DNA from 3 places in the Clostridium sp. AWRP genome. Region 3 is predicted to be linked to each of the others. Evidence: riboswitches for the same ligand, from Rfam matches in the RefSeq annotation. Region 3 holds a riboswitch; each other region holds the start of a gene.
What was found. A riboswitch is a leader RNA that binds a small molecule or an ion and turns the genes downstream of it on or off. The one in region 3 is predicted to bind cyclic di-AMP.
Positions count from the first base shown of each region.

Region 1: it holds a riboswitch for cyclic di-AMP, as region 3 does, so the genes downstream of both, DMR38_RS01955 (LysM peptidoglycan-binding domain-containing protein) here and DMR38_RS20040 (cell wall hydrolase) in region 3, are expected to answer to the same signal.
Region 2: it holds a riboswitch for cyclic di-AMP, as region 3 does, so the genes downstream of both, ablA (lysine 2,3-aminomutase) here and DMR38_RS20040 (cell wall hydrolase) in region 3, are expected to answer to the same signal.

Region 1 is NZ_CP029758.2:424,246-427,531, reverse strand. It holds gene DMR38_RS01960 (DUF116 domain-containing protein) at 1-966, opposite strand, end outside; cyclic di-AMP (ydaO/yuaA leader) riboswitch at 1,475-1,611, shown strand; gene DMR38_RS01955 (LysM peptidoglycan-binding domain-containing protein) at 1,619-2,380, shown strand; gene DMR38_RS01950 (pyridoxal phosphate-dependent aminotransferase) at 2,820-3,286, opposite strand, start outside.
Region 2 is NZ_CP029758.2:3,248,273-3,251,558, forward strand. It holds gene DMR38_RS14910 (aspartate/glutamate racemase family protein) at 1-460, shown strand, start outside; gene DMR38_RS14915 (GGDEF domain-containing protein) at 607-1,227, opposite strand; cyclic di-AMP (ydaO/yuaA leader) riboswitch at 1,471-1,602, shown strand; gene ablA (lysine 2,3-aminomutase) at 1,752-3,023, shown strand; gene ablB (putative beta-lysine N-acetyltransferase) at 3,010-3,286, shown strand, end outside.
Region 3 is NZ_CP029758.2:4,293,945-4,297,230, reverse strand. It holds gene trxA (thioredoxin) at 1-206, shown strand, start outside; gene DMR38_RS20045 (NAD(P)/FAD-dependent oxidoreductase) at 468-1,325, shown strand; gene DMR38_RS20040 (cell wall hydrolase) at 1,370-1,894, opposite strand; cyclic di-AMP (ydaO/yuaA leader) riboswitch at 1,897-2,024, opposite strand; gene cdaA (diadenylate cyclase CdaA) at 2,159-3,010, shown strand; gene DMR38_RS20030 (CdaR family protein) at 2,977-3,286, shown strand, end outside.

The sequences.
Region 1 (3,286 bases), 710 kb from region 3:
TCCATATCTAATATTTTTTGCATTTGAAAAGGCATCGGTTTCGTGGGGAACAATTAGAACTTGAAAGTTATGGGATTTTCCAAGTTTCGTAAGCTCATTTACCCTGCAGCTTTTAGAACAATTTCCACACAAGAAACCATCTTTGACCTTTTTTCTCTTGCATACCCCTTCTGGTTTTAAGCAAATGCAAGCAGGCAGGAGTACTTTTCTTTCCTTTGTCTTAACAAATAACTTTCTAAATGCATTACTTAATATCTCTGCTCCCACCATATTTAGATGGTACTCAACTTCCTTCCTACCACATAAAATATTATCCTCTCTTATTCCATAAAACCTATAGTTGGTGTTTAAAAATTTCTGTACATTTGGAGTATACAAGCCGAGTACCTCCCTGGATCTTTTTTCAAACCACAGTGATATTTTAAAGGCACACTTGTTTACTTTTATAATATATTCTTCACTGCTATTTTTTAAAAATAGCAGCCATGTGTTCATTCTCTTACATTCATATTTGAATTCCCCTGAAGCAGTTAACCAAAGTAGTAATTTTTCAAAGTCGCTTTCACCATAAGACACAGAAGAAGGCTTTACTTCTTTCTTTAAAAGATATTTACAGGCAAGCCTTCCCCTTAAATTATCGGCACTTTTTCTTAAAAATTTTGATTTTGTCCTTAAATTAAATAGAAGTTTTAAAACATTCAAAGACAGTCTATCTGCCTTTAAAGCTTTTGTTATATAAGTTCTCCATAAAACTCCAATGATTAAGAATTCAAGTTCATACTCTTCTCTACTTCTAAGTTCTTCTATACTATTATTCTTAATAAAATTTATAAAGTCTTCTATTATATTATCTGCTTCTATTTGAATTTTTTCCACGACTTCATTTGAAAAGTTGGATATACACTTGTAGTATTCATTTGAATTTTTAGATTCATCTCTAAGAAAATAGGTTATACAATTTTCCATAATATTCTCCTATTTAATCACATTTGAATTTTTATTATATAACTATATTATCACTTTTAATAACGAGAAGTTATATTATTAATTTTCACACATATATAAAATTTTTACTTAATATAAAAAAATTGTGAAGCAATTAATTCACAATGCACGATGCACAGTTCACAATTAAGGATGATTTTCTTCCGTTAAAACTTCAGAAAATCTAAAATATAGCACCATTGAAGCAAAGCTTCAATAAGCTTTGAATTTAAAATTTTTCGCAACACAGCGGAGAAAAATCTACCGAAATTGTGCATTGTGAACTGTGAATTGTGAATTCATTTAGGTCGTAAAGTTTTTAAACTGTGAAAGTTGAGTTAGGTTTCAATGCAGTTGACAATTCGCAGTGAAAAATTACTATTACAACAATTACTTCTATAAGAGTATTAAATTTATGTTGAAGTTTTTTTATGTCAATAGTTCCATCTATTTAATATGGATATACTCTGGGAATGCTGTTAGAATAGCAAACATAGACAAGCCTAAATCTCAGGAATGAGATGCGGGGGATAATTATTTTTTGGGGTGAATCTTTTTTACTAAAAAGTAGGGGTATCCCAATCCCGAACCCGTCAACTAACCTCGCAGGCAAAATTAAGGGGGATCTATATTTATGAATTTTAAAAAAATCAGGACAATGTTATTTGCCGCATTGTTGTGCACATTATCTTTTACTCAAGTACATGCAGCCAGTTACACTGTAAAACCTGGTGACTCTCTATTTAAAATAGGAGTATTATTTAAAACAAATGCAACTACAATCATTAATAACAATGGCTTAAGTGGAACTAGTATATATCCAGGTCAAGCTCTATATATTAATTCAAAGACCTATACTGTACAAGCCTCTGATACGCTTTACTTGATATCAAAAAAATTTGGCATATCTCTTGATACTTTAATTGCTGCCAATAGTAATGTAAGCAGTTATATCTACCCTGGACAAGTATTAAACATTCCTTCAGGTTACGTTTTTAAAGAGACAGCCTCTCCAAAATATATAATTTCCTGTACTGACAACGAGGTAGATTTGCTTGCAAGACTTGTAACTGCTGAAGCAGAAAGTGAACCTTATACAGCTAAAGTAGCCGTAGCTGCTGCAGTTATAAATAGAGTTCAAAGTTCTCAGTTTCCATCTACATTAAAAGACGTAATATACCAGGTATCCTATGGATATTATCAATTTACTCCAGTATTAAATGGATGGATAAACAAACCTGCTTCTGATAGTTCTAGGAAAGCTGCTTTAGAAGCATTATATGGTTCTGATCCAACAAAAGGAGCTATTTATTATTTTGATGATTCAACTACAAATACTTGGCTCTGGTCAAAACCCATTGCTTTAAGAGTTGGGAAACTAATATTCACATACTAGACCTTGTAGGGATCTTAAGCAAAAAAATCAACTTATACTTCGGATATTTTTTACAATCACAAGTACGTTAAATATTTTGATAAGTCTAAGCAGAAAATTTATAAAAACTTAAGGACTTTTGAAAACTCGTACCTCAAACAATTCAAAAGTCCTTAGTTTTTTTTATAAATTTTCCACTAAGACTTATATACAAAATATTTAAATGTTCTTGTTTATTGTAAAAATATCTTTACGTATAAGTTGATTTTTTAGTTAGAAAGCCTACAGTAATAAATACTGCAGCCAATATTAAACATTCAAGTTCTAATTGGTGCTATATTTTAGATTTTCTGAAGTACTAACGGAAGAAAATCATCCATAACTATTAATTCTTAACTCTTAATTTTTAATTATTAAAAAATATCCGCAGCATAAGTTTATTTTTATTTAGGAGCTATATTTAAAGATATTTCTTTGCAAGTTTATCAAAACTGTCTAAAGATTTCTCTATTTTATCATAAGAAATACAATAGGAAAGTCTAAAGTGACCAGGACATTTAAAGGATGAGCCTGGAACTATGAGCAGGTTAAATTTTTTTGCTTCCTTTGCAAATTCAACATCATCAGCAATTAATGACTTAGGGAATAAATAAAAGGCACCTTCAGGCTTAACACAGGAAAATCCTATTTTAACAAGATGATTGTATAGTAAATCTCTGTTCTTCTTATATATATTCATATCTACGCTTGAATCCAGACATTTTGCAATTACCCTTTGAAATAAAGATGGTGCATTTACAAAACCTAAAATTCTATTTGCCACATTAAGGGCAGGCATTACATCTTTAAAATCATCCATATCACTACTGCAAACTACATATCCTATTCTCTCACCTGGAAGCGAAAGGGATTTGCTATAAGAATAGC
Region 2 (3,286 bases), 1.0 Mb from region 3:
TATCATAATATGTACTAATACAATGCATAAACTAGCTCCTGATATAGAAAGCAAAGCTGGAATCAAGGTTTTACATATAGCAGAAGCTGCAGGTAAAAAAATAATTGAAAAACATATAAAAACTGTAGGACTCCTTGGAACAAAATTTACTATGGAAGAAGGTTTTTATAAAAAAGTTCTTAAAGATAAATTCAATATAAACGTAAGTATTCCAGATGAAGATGGTAGAGAAGTTATTCACCAAATCATATACAATGAATTATGTAAAGGTGTAATAAAAAATTCATCAAGAGAAAAGTATAAGCAAATAATAAACAATCTGCATTTAAATGGTGCTGAAGGAATAGTTCTTGGCTGTACCGAAATACCTCTTTTGATACAACAAAAAGATGTAGATATCCCAATATTTGACACAACAACAATCCATGCTGTTTCTGCTGTTGAGTTTGCTTTAAAGTAAATAAACTAAAGAAATACTTTATACTATAACTGATATTCTAATATAAGGACAGCAGCAGAAGTAATTAACTGCTGTTCTTATATTAATTTTAATACCTATGCCATCCTATTATAAAAATAAAACGCCTTTTATTTTTATAACAAACATTATTTACTATATTTTTTAAACAAATCATCAAGAGCCTCTCTTAAAAGAAATGCTTCAGTTCTATCTGTTGACTTAGAAAGTCTAGAAAGTCTATCAAGTTGTGTTTTTGTAAAATAGTTAGACTTTAAAACCATACTTTCTGATTCAGAAAGACATATTCTATTTTTGCCCAGTTCTTTAGCCCTAAACAAAGCACTATCTGCTACTCTAAAAAGTTCAACTACATTCTTAGCATCTCTTGGATAACTTGCAATTCCAAAGCTTAAAGTAAAATAAATATCTTCTGTTTTCATATTATCACTTATGTCAAATGTATTATCTGATAAATACCTCCTTATTTCCTCTAATTGCATAAATCCCCTTTCAGCACCTTGTTTTGCAAGTAATATATTAAATTCATCACCATGTCTATAAATACTATCTTCAGGTAACAAATTATTATTTAAAATTAATATAAGCTTTTCTATTACTTTATCAGCAATATCATTTCCATATAAATTATTTATATTTTTAAAATTGTCAATATCTGCAATTACAATACTAAAAGGGCCTTCATTTTTTGATATCAATTCCTCCATTCTAGATACAATATACTCTTTAGAAACAAGCTCCCTATTCATCAAAACAACCTCCATATATGATCTTTAATTAATTTATTTATTACACTTCAGTATTAGTATTCTATGATTAAAATTAATTTTCCAAATATATAATACTATAATGCCATCTATAATTATAATTTCAAATCTAAAACTATTCCAGTAAAAAATAAATTTAATTTAGCATATGTTTGAATTTAGTATAGCAACATATATATGTTGACATATATATGTTGCTATGATATACTTATATATATAATTTAAATATTGATAATGCTTAATCACTTTGAGCGGGAGAACCAATTTTTGGGGTGAATCTTATCCACGTGATAGGTAGGGTTAATTTCTTCGATCCGAATCCGTCAGCTAATCTCGTAAGCATTGAAGGGAAGTTTCAATATATAATATATATTTTGTGCTTTTTTTACTATAAATATAATTAGTAGATTTAATAAGTTGCATTTCACTTCTCTGCAGCTTATTATTTTTTGCAGTGATTAAGCATCATCTTACAAATCACGAACTTTTGAAAGGAGTTTTTTAACTTGCAAAGGAACTATAAAGACATACCATTATGGAGAAATACTTCCCCAGACGAATGGAACAATTGGGAATGGCAAATTTCTAATAGAATTACGACATTAGCAGAATTAGAACAAGTTGTAAATCTTAATGATAAAGAGAAAGATGGTGTACAAGCAAGTCTGAAGAAATTACGAATGGCAATAACACCCTATTATGCTACATTAATTGACCCTAATGACTATAATTGTCCAATTAGAAGGCAGGCAATTCCGACAATTTATGAGACAGAAATTTCTAAATGTGACAGTAATGATCCATTACATGAAACTCTTGATTCACCAGTTCCAGGATTGACACATAGATATCCAGACAGAGTCCTTCTACTTATTACCCAACAATGTTCTATGTACTGCAGACATTGTACAAGAAGACGTTTTGCAGGACATGCTGATAAAACTTTATCAACCAGTAATTTGATAAGAGCTTTCAAATATATAAAAGCTCATAAAGAAGTACGTGATGTATTAATATCTGGTGGAGACGCACTATGTGTTTCAGATGAAAAATTAGAATTTATATTAAAAGAATTAAGTAAAATAGATAACGTTGAAGTGATAAGAATTGGTACAAGAGTTCCTGTTGTTATGCCTCAAAGGATAACTTCTAAACTATGCAATATTATAAAAAAATATCATCCAGTTTGGATTAATACACAATTTAATCATCCAAATGAAATAACCAAGGACTCAATATTAGCTTGTAATATGCTTGCTGACGCTGGAATTCCTCTTGGAAATCAATCTGTACTTCTAAAAAATATAAATGACTGCCCATACATTATGAAAAGCCTTGTACAAAAATTAGTAGCTAATAGAATAAGACCTTATTATATATATCAATGCGATTTATCTGAAGGAATAGAACATTTTAGAACACCTGTATCCGCTGGTATCGAAATTATGGAATTATTACGTGGACATACTTCTGGATTTGCAGTTCCCACTTTTGTAATTGATGCCCCTGGAGGAGGCGGTAAAATACCTATTAATCCTCAATATGTAGTTTCTCAATCACCTGACAAACTAATTCTTAGAAACTATGAAGGAGTATTGTGCACCTACACGGAGCCTTCTGATAAATCCCATAAATGTAAACATTGCGGAATATGTGATAAATTTAAAAATTATGAGTCTAAAGGGCTGGAAAAACTTTTTAGAAATGAAAAAAACTGCTTAATTCCAAAAGATAATTTTAGAATGAGAAGGAGGGAAATAAATAGTGCTCATAAATAGACCTAAATCTGATTATGATTACCATACCAAAATAGATGAAAATGATATATATGTTGATCATACTAATAATCGTGTAAAAATAATTAATTTTAATAATATATCACTGCAAAGCGTAAAACAGATAATACATTTTGCTTCAAATCATCATTTAAGCAAAATTATTTGCAATTGTGATATTAATTCCTACAAAACTCTTTTTAATTCTGGATTCCAACTAGAAGGTAAAATTGACGCTTTCTTTAAAGGTAAAGACGCTTTTTGTA
Region 3 (3,286 bases):
CTGTAATAGAAGAAGTTTCAGATGAGTTGTCGGGAAAAGCAAAATTCTTTAAGTTAAATGTAGATGAGAATCCTGTTACAGCAGCGCAATTTAAAATTGCAAGTATTCCAACTGTAATGGTATTTAAAGATGGAAATATGGTAGATAAATTTGTTGGATTCAGACCAAAAGATGCAATAAAAGATGCTTTGAAAAAACATATATAGTTTAAATTCTGTTTAGGCATTTTCAAAGAAATAACTAGTCAGTATGCTAGCCTATTTTTTATCATACTGCGTTGGTAGAACCCTTAGATAGGATTCACTATCTGCGGAACCTGCCTCCTTGTCTGATAAAAAATATTCGTCGCATCTTTGACTTGTTATTTTCTTTCAAATGCCTTATTTCTTAAAATGACAAATTGACAATTTAGTTGATTTGTCATTTTAACTATGAAATTAGAAAATAAAAACTGGAGGTGATAGTATATGGATACTAGATATGATATTGCTATAGTAGGCAGCGGTCCTGCGGGACTGTCAGCAGCAATTAATGCAAAAATAAGAAATAAGAATATAATTGTTTTTGGAAGCAGTGAGCTCAGTGGTAAATTGATAAAAGCACCTAAAATAGATAATTACCTGGGGTTTCCTGGTATAACAGGAGTACAGTTAAAACATAGATTTCAGCAGCACGTAACAAACATGGGGATAAATATAACTTATGAAAGAATAAATACTATATATGCTATGGGACAATATTTTGGCGTTGCTGTAAATGAAAAAATGTATGAAGCAAGTGCAGTTATATTGGCAACTGGCATTGAATATACAAAACCATTAAAAGGAGAAGAAGAATTCCTTGGCAAGGGAGTTGGATATTGTGCTACCTGTGACGCACCCCTTTATAAAGGAAAGATCGTTACTATAATAGGGTATAATAAAGAAGCTGAAGCAGAAGCCAATTATGTAAATGAACTTGCTAAAAAAATATACTATATACCAATGTATAAAGAAAGCTTAGACTTAAATGAAAATATAGAAATAGTAAGAGATAAGGTCGTAGAGATATCTGGAGGAAATAAAGTAGAAAAGGTAATTTTGAAAAGCAAGGAAATAGTTACAGATGGAGTGTTTGTTTTAAAGGATAGCATAGCACCAGATAAATTGGTGCCGGGACTTATTATGGAAAATGGACACATAAAAGTAGATATGAATATGAAGACAAATATTGAAGGTTGTTTTGCAGCAGGAGATTGTGTGGGGAAACCTTATCAGTATATGAAAGCCGCAGGACAGGGACAGGTAGCAGCATTAAATGCTGTTTCTTATATTGACAAAAATTAATTAAAAAAGCCACCTCATCTTTAAAAAAAGATGAGGTGGCTTTTTTAGTTAGCTACAAAAAATACATGATGCCCTATAGTTTTCATATTTCTTTTATCTATGTTTTTCATCCATTGAGATGTGGCTATTTGGGGATTATAAAAGAAAATGGATTTACCTGAAGGATCTATACCCTTTAGAGCCTGAGAAACTGCACTATAACTACTTTCATTTGGAGATACATTTACAGTACCGTTTTTGACGCAGGAAAAAGCACCCCTTTGTTTTATAACGCCTTCTACTGTCTTTGGAAACTCAGGGTATTTTAATCTGTTTAGTATTACGGAAGCTACTGCTACCTGGCCTTCAAAAGGTTCTGAATTGCTCTCAGCATAAACAACTTTGGCCATTAAATCAACATCATTCTGAGTTATATATATCTTTTGATCAGAACAATTAAATACTTGCACGACTTCTTCCTGTCCGTTAAATGAATCGGAACTGGCACTGGTAAAATTCTTTGCAGTTACGTTAGAAAAAGGAATAAGTAACAGCAAAGAAAAAAGTATTAAACAAAAAATTTTTTTCAATCTAATCCTCTCCTTATTACCGACGGGGTTAGCTGACGGGTTCGGTAAAGGCATAACCTACGTAAATACGATTCACCCCAATGTTACTGGTTTCCCCGCGTTTTTAGTAAAACTTAGGCTAATGATATTGTACCCATATAAAAAAATAAAATACGATAAAAATGCATTTTATTAAAATTTTATAAAATAATTTATTACGTGATATAAACAATATCAAATAGTGTATAATTTAAATATATATTTATTGACAGGGTGGTGAGATGGGTGGAATTATTGCAAATGACAGCTAATTCAATAAGGAATATAAGTGTATCCTCCGTTATGGATATATTAGTAGTATCATATATACTCTATAAGGGATATATGCTTATAAAAGAAACTAGAGCTGAACAGCTTTTAAAGGGAATTATACTAATAATATTTCTTATACCGATAAGCAGCTTTTTCAATTTAACTATGCTCAATTGGATACTTACCAAGACTTTGACCATAGGTGTCCTTTCTATTGTTATTATATTTCAACCGGAAATTCGTCGGGCATTGGAACAGTTAGGAAGAACCGCTTTTAATGATAAGCACATTTTAGAGGATGAAGAGACTATGGAAAAGGTTATAACAGAAATTGCAAATTCAGTAGGGAATTTATCTGAAAGCAAAACAGGGGCACTCATTGTAATAGAACAAGTTACTGGACTTGGAGATATAATAAATACTGGGACTAAGATAGATGCTTTGGTATCATCTGCACTTCTAGAAAATATATTTGTAGTAAATACTCCACTGCATGATGGGGCAGCTGTAATAAGAAATAATAGAATAGTTTCAGCAGGATGTTTTTTGCCGCTTACTAGTAATAACGATTTAAACAAAAAGTTAGGTACAAGACATAGGGCTGCAATTGGTATATCAGAGAATTCTGATGCACTTATCATAGTGGTTTCAGAAGAGACTGGTACTATCTCTCTTGCCATGAATGGAAAGATTACAAGAAATTATACAAAGGATAGGTTGAAAAAAGTTCTTATAAATATAATGAAAAATAGGTTTCAGAAAAAGGATACATGGAGAGAGAGGGTGATTGGGTGGAAAGAAAAAATAAAAGGAACCAAATCCTAGTAAAAATATGCTGTGTAATAGCATCATTTATTCTATGGCTGTACATATTCAATGTAGAAGATCCTATGAGGGAAAGAAAGATTGTGGTACCTGTTACCATAGTGAATAAAGATGCGCTTGCTCAATCAAAACTTGTACAGGTAGATAATCAGCCTGCTAGTATATCTCTTTTAATAAAGGGTAATGCCTCCAATGTATACTCGGTAAAACCATCAGACTTTAAATTACAATCAGATTTAAATGCCTATGTTATGAAAAAAGGGGAAAATAATATAC